Regions from separate parts of the Clostridioides sp. LIBA-7602 genome, predicted to be linked through region 2. Evidence: riboswitches for the same ligand, from Rfam matches in the RefSeq annotation. Region 2 holds a riboswitch; the other holds the start of a gene.
The links. Region 2 has a riboswitch for cyclic di-GMP ahead of ACTG45_RS07395 (cold-shock protein). Riboswitches for the same ligand answer to the same signal wherever they lie in the genome.

Region 1 (7,708 bases), 1.7 Mb from region 2:
TCTGTTATTATAACTTTATCAGCAGCATAGAATGCCTCTGAGAATTCGCCTAAAAGAGATTTTGTTCTAGTATAAGTATGTGGCTGGAAGATACACCATAAAGTAGATTTTTTTAATTTTTTAGCAGCAGCTAAAGTAGCTTTTAATTCAGTTGGATGATGTGCATAATCATCTATTACTAAAGCATTCTTATAATATCCTTTAGCTTCAAATCTTCTTCCTACACCTTTATAAATTTTTATATTTTTTCTTATAGTCTCTAAATCAATACCAGAAACAAGAGCTGCTATTATAGCAGAAGATGCATTGTATATGTTATGAAGACCATATACAGAAAGTTCAAATTCTCCTAAGTCTTTTCCTTGATATTCTATTTTAAATATTCCATGACCACCATTGTCAAAGTGAATATCTTTTATTACAGCATCATTATCAGAGTCTCTACCGTATTTTATAATAGTAGCTTTAACATCATATAATATGTCATCGACATTTTCATCATCACCATTTATTATGAAATAGCCATCTGGAGGTAAGAGCTTACCAAATTTGTTAAAAGAAGCCTTGATTTCATCTATACCAGAGAAATAATCAAGATGGTCTTCCTCAACATTTAGGACTATAGATATTTTAGGGTTAAAATTAAGGAAGCTATCTACATATTCACATGCTTCAGTTATAAAGTGGTCAGAATTACCTATCTTAACATTACCACCTATCATACTTAAGTTACCACCAACTAGTATAGTTGGGTCTAAGTCTGCATATTCAAAGATTGTGGATAACATAGATGTTGTAGAAGTCTTTCCATGTGTTCCAGAAACTGCTATAGAATTCTTATATTCCCTCATGATTTGACCTAAAAAAGTAGCTCTGTTCATTACTAATTTATTTTTTTCTTTAGCAGCTATAAGTTCTTCATTGTCTGGATGAACTGCTGCTGTATAAACAACCATATTTACATTATCTGATATGTTCTCTTTTTTCTGACCAATATAGATAGTTGCCCCTTGGTCTCTAAGTTTGTCTAATAGGTATGATTCGTTTGAATCCGAACCTGAAACTTGGTAACCTTTATTGATACATATTTCAGCTAATGCACTCATGCTGATACCGCCAATTCCTATAAAGTGTATATTCATAATAAAACCACCTTTCTTTTTAATTAAGTCCTACAATATGAACTATTTTTGTGGTATAATAATATAATGTTCAATATTTTATAATTAATATGCATATAATATTATATGTATTTTATTTTTGAATATAATAAAACATAAGTAATATTATACCACAATAAGAATTGTTATGCATTAGTTAGTTTAACGTTATATAAAGGTACTTGTAGGAGGAAATAGTAATGAAATTTAAAAGAACAGAGAGAATTGGAGCGATAGTTAAAATACTATCTGACAATCCAAATAAAATATATACATTAAGTTATTTTACAAATCAATTTAATGCAGCAAAATCAACAATAAGTGAAGATTTATTAGTCGTAAAGAATGTATTTGAAAAACTGCATTTAGGTAAAGTTATAACTATCTCAGGAGCAGCAGGAGGAGTAAAATATATACCTAAAACTTCTATAGCAGAAAATGCAGAGTTCTTAATGGAATTATGTGAGAAAATATGCGACAAGTCTAGAATATTATCTGGTGGTTTTTTATACTTGATTGATTTAATTTATGACCCTACAATAGCTGCTAAAATAGGAAAGATATTTGCCTCAAATATTGAGTATGTAGATGCAGATTATGTTGTGACAATGGAGACAAAAGGTATACCTATGGCACTTATGACTGCAAAAGCTATGAATTTACCTCTAGTTATAATAAGAAAAGATATAAAAGTATCAGAAGGTCCTACTCTTAGTATGACATATGTGAGTGGAAATAGAAGCTCTAAGGTTGAGAGTATGAGTTTGCCAAGAAAAGCCCTTAAGCCAGACAGTAAAGTTATAATTATAGATGATTTCATGAGGGGTGGAGGTACTATAAAAGGAATGGTAGACCTTATGAATGAATTTGGTGCAGAAGTTATAGGTACTGGAGTATTCATATCTACAACAAATCCTTCAGAAAAGATGGTAAAAGATTATATCTCATTAATTCAGTTGGATGTCAATGGAGATAAAATAGTAGTAGAGCCAAATTTAAAGACTTTTAAAGATGAATATAGAAATGAAGATTTAGATGAAGAAGATTCAGAATTTGAATTTGAGATAGATGAAGATTAATAAAAAAAATATTTAGAAAAATATGTAAAAATAAAAAGAGGATATCCCTAGTTGTTCATAGAATTACTTAAAAAACAGTTTATATTAATTTATTCCAGCGATAATAATTTTAATATAAATTAATTTCTGTCAAAATCAAAGGGGGATATTTTGGTATGAAGATAACTGACGTAAGAGTAAGAAAATTAACAGAAGAAGGTAAGATGAAATGCATAGTTTCAATAACTTTCGATAATTTGTTTGTAGTACATGATATAAAAGTTATAGAAGGCCATAATGGCCTATTTATAGCAATGCCTAGCAGAAAAGTAGGCGAAGGAAATTTCAGAGATATAGCTCATCCAATAAATGCAGAAATGAGACAAGTTTTAGAAGATGCAGTTTTACAAGCATATCATGAAGCATTAGTTCAATGGGAAGTAGCTGCTGAATAATAATAAATATATAAAATGGAGAGAGCCCGAACATTTAGGCTCTTTTTAAATGTAGAATTTGTATTAAAATATGTACTTTTTAGTAAAAAAGTGCTATATTATTAGTGATAATGTATATGTTGTATACAAATTGTCAAATAAATGTATTATAATGTATATTGATTGAGAGAATAATACGAATAAAATTAAATTAGATTGAATGGAGTGTATCAATGAACTTTAAAGCTATAATCCTTGCCGCAGGCAAAGGAACAAGAATGAAGTCTAAATACCCAAAAGTTATTCATAAAGTATGTGGAAAAGAAATGGTTAACCATATTATAGATGTTTCAAAAAAATCAGGTGTGAAAGATACTGTTGTGATTTTGGGGCATGAAGCTGATGTAGTAAAGGAAAAACTAGCAGAAGAAACTATAATAGCTATGCAAACAGAACAGCTTGGAACAGGACATGCTGTAAAGATGGCTAAAGAATATATTAATGATGAAGATATAATAGTTGTACTTTGTGGAGATACTCCACTTATAAAGGAAGAGACACTAAAAAAATTATTTGAATATCATATAGAAAATAAATATCATGCCACAGTTCTTACAACAAGAGTTGGAAATCCAACAGGTTATGGTAGAATAATAAGAGATAAGAAGGGCGACCTTCTTAGAATAGTGGAACAAAAAGATGCAAATTCAGAAGAAAAAATGATAAGTGAGATAAACTCTGGAATTTATTGTTTCAATGGTAAGAGCCTTAGAGAAGCATTGGATTTGTTAAATAATAACAATGCACAAGGCGAATATTATTTAACTGATACTGCTAAAATAATGAGAGATAAAGGTCTTAAAGTTGGTGCATTTGCAGGTTCAACTATTGAAGAGCTTATGGGTGTTAATTCAAGAGTAGAATTATCAAAAGCAGAAGAGATTATGAGAAGAAGAATAAATGAATCTCATATGGTAAATGGAGTGACTATAATAAACACTAACTCTACCTATATAGAATCTGATGTTGAGATAGGTAATGATACTATAATATATCCAGGTGTTATGTTACAAGGAAAAACAAAGATAGGTTCAGATTGTATAATTGGAATGAATTCATCTATAACAAACTCAGAAATAGGTGATGGTACAGAAGTAAAAAATTCAACTATAATTGATAGTAAAGTTGGAGAAAATACTACTATTGGTCCATATGCATATTTAAGACCAAAGAGTAACTTAGGAAACAATGTAAAAATAGGTGATTTTGTTGAAGTAAAAAATGCTATTATAGAAGATGGTTCAAAAGCATCTCATCTTTCTTACATAGGAGACGCACATGTTGGTAAAAATGTAAATATAGGATGTGGAGTAGTCTTTGTAAACTATGATGGTAAAAATAAGTTTAAATCAATAGTAAAAGATAATGCATTTATAGGTTCAAATTCCAATCTAGTTGCACCAGTAGTTGTAGAAGAAAAAGGATATATAGCAACTGGTTCAACAATAACACACGATGTTCCAGATGGAGCTTTGGCAATAGCTAGAGAAAGACAAGTTATTAAAGAAGGTTGGGTAGAGAAGAAGAACCAAAAAGATGCAGAAGGTAAATAAGTATTAGTTTATTATTTTGGCTAATAAATTTAGCTTGAAATTATTATAAATTATATTCATTAGGATTTTAAAATTTTCAGGAGGGTTACATAAATGAATACTAGCGGAAGCGAGATTAAAATTATTGCAGGTAATTCATCGAAAGAGTTAGCACAGAAAATAGCTGACTATATAGGTGTATCAGTGCTAGACTGTGAAGTAGGTACATTCAGTGATGGTGAAATATGTGTAAACATGAACGAGACAGTAAGAGGTTGTGATGTGTTTGTAGTACAATCTACTAATAGCCCAGTAAATGATAACTTAATGGAGTTATTAATCTTAATTGATGCATTAAAGAGAGCATCAGCAGGAAGAATAACAGCTGTTATTCCTTACTATGGATATGCAAGACAAGACAGAAAAGCTAAGGCAAGAGATCCAATCACTGCTAAATTAGTTGCAAACTTAATAACTGCTGCTGGAGCAGACAGAGTATTAACAATGGATTTACATGCAGCTCAAATACAAGGATACTTTGATATACCACTAGACCACTTATTAGGTGGAACAATATTAGCAGATTATTTCAATGAAAAGAAAATAGAAGATTTAGTAGTAGTATCTCCTGACTTAGGAAGTGTTACTAGATCAAGAAAATTTGCTAATTCTTTAAATGGAGAAGTGCCAATAGCTATAATAGATAAGAGAAGACCAAAAGCTAACGTATGTGAAGTTATGAACTTAATAGGTGATGTTAAAGGTAAAAATGTTATACTATTAGATGATATGATAGATACAGCTGGAACAATAGTTAATGCGGCAAATGCACTTAAAGAGTTTGGTGCAAAAGATGTTTATGCTTGTTGTACTCACGGTGTATTATCAGGACCAGCTATTGAGAGAATTTCTAATTCAGAGATAAGTGAGTTAATAGTTCTTGATACTATACAACTTCCTGAAGAAAAAAGAATAGATAAGATAAAGATAAAAACTGTAGCTCCTTTATTTGGAGATGCTATAAGAATGATATTCTCTAACGAATCAGTAAGTAAATTATTCTAATTTATTAGATTTATAAGAGTTGTTTAAAAGGATGTAAAACTTTTGAACAGCTCTTTTTTGATATTTTAATTTATATAGCTGTTTTTTATTTATTATAAGAGTGTATGTGATTTTAGAAAAATATTATGGTTTAAAATTTATGTATAGATACGTAAAAGAAATCTGGAAAAGTACATAAAAATATGAATATTATGAATATAAAAAATATTTGGAAAAAGTATTGAAAAATTTCAGATTATGTAGTATTATGTAAATATAAACAAAGAAAGAGGTGTTTCCAATGGGAAGGTCAGAAGATGAACCCCTAATACTTAAATGATTCAGTCACAATCTAGAAGGAATATAAAAGTCTATTGAAAGTTTATTTATAAGAATTGAAAATAGTATCTATTCTATATCTTTGATGTTTGTGAGAGGGTTCTGGATTATATAAAGTTACTGTAAAGAAAGTAATTTTGCACAATGAGCATATCTGTAAATGAAGAGTTTCATTTATATAGTGATTGTGGCTGAATCATAATTAAAAGAGATAGAATGTTTATAATAGATGATTTTAATAAAATACTATATTGTAATAGCTTCTAGCTTTCAAATAAATATTAGCAAAGGATGGAAATGACAATGATAAAACTAAATGATAATTTATAAATATCTCCTTACGATATATGATAATTGTAGGGAGATGTTTCTTTTTTTGTATAGTATAATTATTTGTATGAACTGTGTTTCAATATGTAAATTATTGGTATATATAAATAATATAAACTTAGTTGATAAAATTTGGTAACTATTATATAATATAAGTGGATATGTATATATAATTATGCATTACCCTGAATTTAATAAAAATAGAAACGTTGATATATGTTCTGTGATTTGGGCACCTTAGAACATATGGAGTTAGTGGTGCAACCGGCTATGGAATTGTATTTATTTATGGATACTTTTATTTTCATAGCATTTTTTGTTTTAAAATGGTTATATGCTAGAAATAAATCTGGTTAGTACGTGTAAATAATTTTACTTAGATTTTTAACCAGATATATTATAAGTAAGTATTAATTAAAAAATTTGAGGGGGAATAAAAATGAAGTTAAGAAAGAATAAAAAAGGTTTCACTTTAGTGGAATTATTGGTAGTAATTGCAATTATAGGTATATTAGCAGTAGTAGCAGTTCCAGCTTTATTTAGTAATATAAATAAGGCTAAGGTAGCAAGTGTTGAGTCTGATTATAGTTCAGTTAAGAGTGCAGCATTGTCTTATTATGCAGATAAGAATGAGTTACCTAAAGATATTACTGATGATTTAAAAACATATCTAGAATCTGATATAAAAGATTCTGATATTGGTGGAACTTATGATTTAGTTAAAGTTAGTAATAATAAAAAATTAGCATTATTGATAGATGGCGCAACAATAACAAAAGAACAAGCGAGCAAACTAGTATCTGATATAGGGGAAGATAAGGTTTATACAGATGAAAATCTTTCTAGTAAGTTAACTAGTGCTTTAGATAAAGGTGATATATACATCATTCTTATAGATAATTTAGAGGATAATGGTAGTAGTGGTAATTAATAGTAAATAATATATTTATTATTTGATTATATTTAAGTTTAATTATAAATTTAATGAAAAAGACAGGAAGAAAATCTTCCTGTCTTTTATACTATTTTCTTTTATATCCAATCACAAATGATGATATAATTGAGATAGTAAAGGAGTGAAATCTGTGGCTAAAAAAGTTAGAATAGGAGACAAACTGGTTGAAAAAGGATACATAACAGAAGACCAGCTTAAATGGGCATTATCAGAACAAAAAAACAGTGGAAAAAGACTAGGAGAATTTCTAGTACAAGAAGGTCTTATAGATAGTAACTTATTAATAAGTGTATTAAAAGAACTTTTGGATATAGAAAGTGTATTTTTAGAAGGAACAGAAATAGACACATTAGCTACAAAGATGGTTCCAGAAAATATATGCAAAAGATATGCTGTATTTCCATTCAAAATAGATGGAAACAAGATATGTCTAGCCATGTCAGACCCACAAGATAGAGAAGCAGTTCAAGATGTAAGGCGTATGTCAGGAAAAGATGTAGAGATATTTATATCGAGTGCAGAAGATATAAACAAAGCAATAGGTCATGCTTATGCACATTCAGAAATAAATAAAGCTATGACTGAGTACAACAAGAATAGAACTGGTGGAGTAAGAGAAACAGTAATACTTGAAGAAGATGTAAATGCAGCTCCAATAGTAAGATTAGTAAACAACATACTAGAAAATGCTGTAAGAATGGAAGCAAGTGATATACATATAGAACAAAGCGAAAATTACATGCGTGTTAGATTTAGGATAGATGGCATGCTAAGGGAATATATGAGAATGAACTCA
Region 2 (7,708 bases):
TGCCAAAATTCTTTTTCTAAAGTGTTATCTATTTTTACAATCAAGTATATATCCTCCTTTTGCATTAATAATGATATACCTTATAATTTATAGTATCATTTAAATTCATTATATTCCACCAAATATTCTTAATTTTTCAAAAATAATTTAGAATTGTAAGCTAATTTATTTCTTGTAAAAATATACAATTAAAGATTATATGTCATTTTATATTTTAAATAAGCTACATTTTTTCAATATCTATGCAATATGTTCATATTTATTTTTATATTCTGTTAGTGCTTCATTCCAAGCTTCTTCTACTGACATACCTTTCTTGATTGCTATTCTTTGTGCCAATTCTATTATTTTCATAGCTTTTCTTGATATATTCATATATTTTCCTCCTCTAAATTATCATAAATTATTTTAAAGTTAAATTTCTATAGTTATTTTATATGTTTATTTACTTATATCTTACTAATTATTTGTGTATTAAATGTGAACTACGCTAGAAGAATTTTAGAACTTAATAAACCATAAACTTTACATACAATTCATATATATTTGTCATATCACAATACAAGTGATATAATTTATTATCATTTTATGGGGGTGATATATTATGAAAATAAGAGATGAATACACATGTCCTCTTGAAATTGTACATGACATAATCAAAGGAAAATGGAAAACTATCCTTGTATTTGAATTAAGACAGTCTAATAAGACATTTTCTGACTTAGAACATAGCATTTTGGGAATAAATCAAAAAATGTTAATTCAACAATTAAAAGAACTACATGAATTTGGTATTATTGATAAGATAAGTTCACCTGGTTATCCATTACATGTTGAATATTTTCTTACTGACCGTGGTAAAAAAATGTTAAAAGCTGTGGAAATAATGCAAGAAATAGGTATAGAATATATGCTTGAAAATGGTCAACAAGGGGTTCTAGACAGCAAAGGAATTTGTTATAATAAATAGTTTTATACATACCAAAAAGTAAGTAATTTACATTTTTTATATGAATATTATAATAAGGATAGATAGGAGGTATAAACATGTCTATAGCTTTAATACTAATTGATATTCAGAATGATTATTTTAAAAACGGAAAATGTGAATTATTTGAACCAGAAAAAGCTGCTGAAAATGCAAAGAAAATATTGCTGTTCTTTAGAAAAAATGACTTACCAGTTATTCATGTACAACATATATCAACAGATAAAACAGCTTCTTTTTTTCTTCCTCACACTTATGGTTCAGAAATAAATGAAGCTGTTTTTCCACTGACAAATGAAGAAATTATAATTAAACATTCACCAGACAGTTTTTTTCAAACCAGCCTACAAACTGTACTTGAGAAAAAAAATATAACTAAGTTGGTGATTTGTGGAATGATGAGTCATATGTGCATTGATACAAGTGTAAGAACAGCAAAAAAACTGGGATACGACATAACTCTTATAGATGATGCCTGTACAACAAAAAATTTATCTTGGGGTGATGTAGAAATTCATGCAAACACTGTTCATCAAGTATTCATGGCATCATTGCAGAAGAGTTTTGCAGATATAAAAAATACAGATATTTTTTTATCTAGTTGTTATAAATAAAAATATTTACCATATTAAAAAGAGCAAACTTAACTTATTTAAGTATGCTCTTTAATCATTTAAAATTAGATACGTTCTATCATTTTTATATATATAAAATACTCTTATCTATTTTATATTCATATATAACTATCATATAAATTTTAAACTTTACTATATCCACATAAAAAATGTAGTATTATAGTATATATATTATTATATAGAAAGGGGTGCTAGACAAATGAATAATCATATACTAATTCAATTTGAGTATATAGCAAGAATCATCCTTGCTGGTTTCTGTGGAGCTTTAATTGGATATGAAAGGAAAAATAGACTAAAAGAAGCTGGAATACGAACTCATTTTATAGTGGCATTAGGTTCAGCGCTTATAATCATTGTTTCTAAGTATGGGTTTAATGATATAGTAGGTACTCCAGGTATTGGTCTAGACCCAGCCCGTGTTGCAGCTCAAGTTGTCAGTGGAATAGGTTTCTTAGGAGCTGGATTAATATTTATTAGAAATCAATCAGTAAGTGGACTTACTACAGCTGCTGGTATATGGGCAACAGCAGGTACAGGGCTTGCTATTGGCTCTGGGCTATATTTATTAGGTATTGTTTCAAGTATTATCATTGTTATTGTGCAGATATTACTCCATAGAGATAGGAAATGGATGAAACTCCCTACAGCAGAACAAGTTTCGCTCAAGATTTCTAATAGAAGCGATTCGATAGAATATATTGAGGAGAAATTTAAGAAATCTAATATTGAAATTATAAACATGAATATTAAACGCCTTGATGGAGATTGGTTAGAAATAGTTATATATACTAAGTTACCTAAAGGATACAAAAAAACAAATTTATTAAAATTATTTAGTGATAATCCTCTTATAGAAACTTTAGAAATATGAAAAACAAATATAAAGATACAAATTACCACCGATTTTAAAATATGGTGGCGAATGGGTGGCAAAACAATTGCCACTCCATTTTTCTTTATTCAACAATACTATATGTTATTTATTAATCATTTTCTTCTGAATGCTTAAAATTTTCTTCTAACTTCTTTAATTTCATTTTTACTCATTAAGGAATCTTTTTTCCATAAATAAGCTGTCAATATTAATTAATATCACACTTTATTACTCTCTATTTTTAACTACAGCTATAGGTTGTTGTTGAGTTACACAATGAATCATTCCACCATCTTTATATAACTCTCTTATATCTATTCCTATTACTTTTCTATCAGGATATAAATCTTGTATAATCTTATTCGCAACTTTATCATTTGGGTCATTATAATTTGGAACTAATACAACTTTATTACCTATATAAAAATTCATATATGAACCTTGATATGCTAATTTTTTTCCATTTTTTAATTTAACATTGTTTTGCGTAAGTGGTAGATATACATAATTATATTTTTTCCCTTTTACATTTGTTGAATTCAACAATATATTAATATCTTTTTGCTTTAATCCCCAGTCTATCAATCCTTTTTTATTTAATGTAATTATTGTTGATTCATCATAAAATTTTGCAAATCCATCAATATGAAAATCTGTTATATCTATTCCAACTACACCATCTAACCATATAAATTTTTCTACTCCATAATATTTTCTTATATATTTTTCTATATCACCTTGGCTTAAGTTTTTATTTCTATTTTTATTTATTATAGAACTTTTAGTCGCTAAAAATGTTCCACTACCATCAAGCTCTATTGCTCCGCCCTCTAAGACTACTTCACTTAAATTTATACTTTTAATTCCTAAGTCTTCACTTATCTTTTTAGGAATCTGATTTGATTTACTATATGGTTCTTTTCTTCCCCAACCATTAAATCCCCAATCTAATATTACAATTTCATCACTCTCATCATATACAAATATAGGACCATTATCTCTTATCCAAACATCATCAGTTTTATGAATATAAAAATCTACATAACTCATGTCAATGTTTTCTTTTTTCAATAAATTCTCTATTCTATCTTTTTCACTATTATTATAAGCTACTATATGAACATTCTCACCTTCCACTAAAGACTTTGTCATCTTTACCCATACATCTTCTATTCTCTTTTGATATTCTTTTCCATAAGTATAACTATGAGGCCATTGCAACCAAGTGCCTTCATGTTCTTCATCTTCTAGTGTCATATAATACTTTTTTTGATTATTTTGATTTATATTTTCACTTTCATAACCTTTTGTAAATCCTCTCATCATCAATAATAATGGTAATACCAGCATTGAAATTATTTTATTCATAATAACCTCCTCTATTTTTATAATTCAAGTATAAAGGTTATCATAGTGTCAAGGTCAACTAATCTTTTGAAACTTTTATAGATACTTCTGTTATAAATTCATAGCTAAAGGGAGTTAATAATGAATCTACAAGATATTTTTCAATAAAATTTCCTTTAACTTTAAAATCGTTATTTTTAACCCACTTATACAAAGCATTATAAGCATCAATTAAATTTTCATAATCTCCATAACATATTGTACTAATATATGTACCACTTTCAATTACCTTATTATTGAATCCATTTATTTCTTTATTATCTATAATAGGTTGATAATATTCTATTTCATATGTATTTTCATCTATATTTTCATTATCGTAGAACATTACATAATAGCATCCAACTTTATTAGATTTGCTTTTTGAAATCGTATTATAGCAAGATTCTATAAATTCTCCTATCTCTTTATAAGTAATAATGGCTTTTTTGCACAAGGTATTAACTGATTGTCTTTCACAAATATTAACATCATAATTATTTATAATTGTATCTTTAAATTTTACCTTTTCTTCTATTTCTGAAATTAAATATCCATATTTATTTATTTTTTTTGTTAGTTCTTCAATCTTATTGATATATATATCTATATTTTCATATTTATTATTATCAAATATATCTTTTATTTCTTCATAAGAAAACTCATATCTTCTTAAGTTTTTTATTTTTGATATTATACTAATGTCTCCTTCTGTATAGTACCTATATCCATTATTTTCTATGTGACTAGGTTTCAATATATTTTCTTTATCATAATATCTAAGCATTCTAGATGATATTTTAGTTATTTTTGAAGCTTCACCTATTTTATACATACAAACACCTTCTTCATTTTTTTGATTTCGAAGTTTATTACTTTATTATTATTTATATATACTATAGATTAAACTTAAACAAAATGTAAGTGAATTTGTGATATTATCTGATTGTTTGAAGATTTGTTTGATATATCATTGAAATCTAGCTATTTAGTTACAAGTACTTGAATTTCGGTTATAAATTGTAGTATTTTCTTTGTCTTTATTTATATTTATTTTGAAACCATTAAAATATCAGACATTAAATCAATGTTTTTATTTTATCTTATATTTTTATTTATAGTTAATTTTATATAATAAGTTGGGCGGCAAATAGGTGGCAAAAAATTGCTACTCCATTTTTTTATTAAATAATACTATATTTTTTATTAATCATCTTTTTCCAAACTCTTAAAATATTCTTCTAACTCATTTAATTTTTTTCATCTACTTTCTCATCATTTTTATGTAATGCTGAAATCAAACTTCTAATTGAATTTTTATGTATATTTTTTATGAATTCTCTTGTTTCAAATCTCTGATATTGTTTTTCTTTTACTAGTACATTATAGTGAGTACGTTTATCTATTTTCCCTGTTTCTAAAAACTCTCTTCTTTGCAATCTTTTTAATACTGTAAATGTAGTCGTGTCTTTCCATTTATATTTTTGTTCCATGGCTTCAACAATTTCTCTTGATGTCAATATTCTATATGATTCCCAAATATATCTCATAACTTTTAATTCCGCTTCTGGTAATTTACTAATTTTCACGTTATATATACCCTCTTGTCGATTCATATATAAATAAAATTCTATCTTAATAAAGTTTTCCAAACAAGAGAATTAAGGTAAATAATACCACCCAATTTTCACCATATCATTCTTTTAAGTTACTGTAATACTCTTCTAGTGAATCTAACTTATCTTTGCTTATAGATTTATGTGTGGTAGTAAGAAAACGCATTATTTTTCTACTTTTACTAGATTTTAGTACCTTTTTCTTAAAAGCGTAATATTCTTCGTTATCTATTGTTATTTTATAATGAGATTGAAATTTTATAATATCTCTAGCCAAATAACCTTTATCAACCAATCTTTTTAATAGTGTTTTTATTGTACTTTTATGCCATCCATACCTCTGTTTTATATATTTTACAATTTCTTTTTTAGATATTATAGAATCTTTTTTCCATAAATACTCCATTAATATTAGTTCTGCTCTTAATAATTTTTCTATTAACATTTCTTCTTCCATCTTGTGTCGCTCCCTCATTCAGTCTAACTTAAACTAATGATAGGAGCTTTTTAACACAAAAACTACAGGTAAAATTTTCCATATATTCTACTTATTTAGTTTGTTTTTATATATAAAAAATATTATTCATATCTATAAACTTATTCAATTTTCAAACACATATATTGAATAATAACTAATTGCATTGTATTATTAAATTGTAGAATAAAACTAAATCGGCAAAACTATAGAAATTTAGTGACGCAAAGCTATAGGGACTAAGACTTATAAAATTCTTATAAATTATGTCATCCAGTTACCAAAAATATATAGTTCTTTTTGTTTTTATGAAAGTTTTTTAGCGAGATAATAATTTATATGTTTAGAGATAAAATGGATAAGTGTACACATATGTTGACTGCTTATATCAGTAGTTCATACGATTATTATAATTTTGTAAATACAAAGTTATATAGATTTTGTTTTCTAGAGAATCTCTTTTAACTTTATCTCCATTCGCACCAATCTATAGTAATACAAAGCTCTTAAATATATTTTTAATATTAAAAACAAGCAGAAATGTTAACTTAAAAATATAATTAAGTAGACATTTCTATTAATCTATGATACAATAGTATTTGTGGTAATACACAATTAAATCAAGTATATCTTGATATAGGTTAATAGGAGTATTTTTAATGAATAATGGAATAGTGAAATGGTTTAATAATGAAAAAGGATTTGGTTTTATATCAATAGAAGGTGGAGATGATGTATTTGCTCATTTCTCAGCTATACAAACTTCAGGATTTAAATCATTAGAAGAAGGTCAACAAGTAAGCTTTGATATAGTTAAAGGCGCTAGAGGTCCTCAAGCAGAAAATATAACTATATTATAATATATAGATTTTTCGGGAAAGACTCTTTTAGGGTCTTTTTTTATTGCTAGTATATATAAGATAATTATTAATGAAGTAAATAATGTTATCTCAATGTCCCTATCTTCTTCTCTTCCTGCTGTTTGAGTATTACTAAAACTAGATATTGTAACTAACCCATTGTAACCAAAACCAGTTACTATTAAGCGTAATGGTTCGGCTTGGTCTACCATTTTTCAAGCATTGCAACTATTTCAGTAGAGTTTTTTAACTCACTATATCTACAATAAGAAGCATCATATAAGTTGGGTAAGAAGGTCTTGAATGATATTTTTCTTATCTTCTCGCCTTCTTTTTTAATGTCAAATTCAACTAAATTCACTATATGAACAGTTTCAAATCTTTTTTCTTTTTTAATAGATAAAAAATCTTGTGGATTAACTGGGAAATGGAAATCTATTTTTTCTTTTTCATTTTTTATGTATATATCTATTACCAAGTTATCATTTCCTTTCTAATGTGTTTTTGAATATTACACAGCAGTTTTCTTACCATATATTCACTTCCTTATTTAATATTAAAATAAAAAATGCCTATTAAATTTAATAAGCATTGTTTCTTTATTTACATATTTTTTCTAATTTATGCTATAGTGAAAGCAAAGAGATAAAATTTACTTTGTAAAAGGTGAATTTCTCTAATTGATTAGAATTTAAAAGTTATTTTTTTAATCACCCTTAGCTTTTCAATTTTATTTTCCTTGCTCAAAATATTATAACATATAATTCTTACATATTTTACCTATTCTATATTTATTTTATATTATAATCACATCCTTTCAATTAAAAAAACACTTACCATAAGCAAGTGTTTTTGGATTATTTTTAATTTT

Region 1: another riboswitch for cyclic di-GMP. It lies ahead of ACTG45_RS18900 (type II secretion system protein); the one in region 2 lies ahead of ACTG45_RS07395 (cold-shock protein).

The regions. Positions count from the first base shown of each region.
Region 1 is NZ_CP196991.1:4,072,816-4,080,523, reverse strand. It holds gene murC (UDP-N-acetylmuramate--L-alanine ligase) at 1-1,142, opposite strand, end outside; gene purR (pur operon repressor) at 1,361-2,239, shown strand; gene spoVG (septation regulator SpoVG) at 2,395-2,673, shown strand; gene glmU (bifunctional UDP-N-acetylglucosamine diphosphorylase/glucosamine-1-phosphate N-acetyltransferase GlmU) at 2,886-4,265, shown strand; gene ACTG45_RS18905 (ribose-phosphate diphosphokinase) at 4,359-5,309, shown strand; cyclic di-GMP riboswitch class II at 6,151-6,236, shown strand; gene ACTG45_RS18900 (type II secretion system protein) at 6,397-6,888, shown strand; gene ACTG45_RS18895 (GspE/PulE family protein) at 7,043-7,708, shown strand, end outside.
Region 2 is NZ_CP196991.1:1,538,813-1,546,520, reverse strand. It holds gene ACTG45_RS07440 (GNAT family N-acetyltransferase) at 1-44, opposite strand, end outside; gene ACTG45_RS07435 (hypothetical protein) at 241-375, opposite strand; gene ACTG45_RS07430 (winged helix-turn-helix transcriptional regulator) at 605-970, shown strand; gene ACTG45_RS07425 (cysteine hydrolase family protein) at 1,048-1,602, shown strand; gene ACTG45_RS07420 (MgtC/SapB family protein) at 1,823-2,497, shown strand; gene ACTG45_RS07415 (agmatine deiminase family protein) at 2,729-3,868, opposite strand; gene ACTG45_RS07410 (MerR family transcriptional regulator) at 3,927-4,721, opposite strand; partial or broken gene ACTG45_RS07405 (BlaI/MecI/CopY family transcriptional regulator) at 5,093-5,475, opposite strand; gene ACTG45_RS07400 (BlaI/MecI/CopY family transcriptional regulator) at 5,582-5,959, opposite strand; cyclic di-GMP riboswitch class I at 6,167-6,262, shown strand; gene ACTG45_RS07395 (cold-shock protein) at 6,637-6,837, shown strand; gene ACTG45_RS07390 (hypothetical protein) at 7,043-7,315, opposite strand.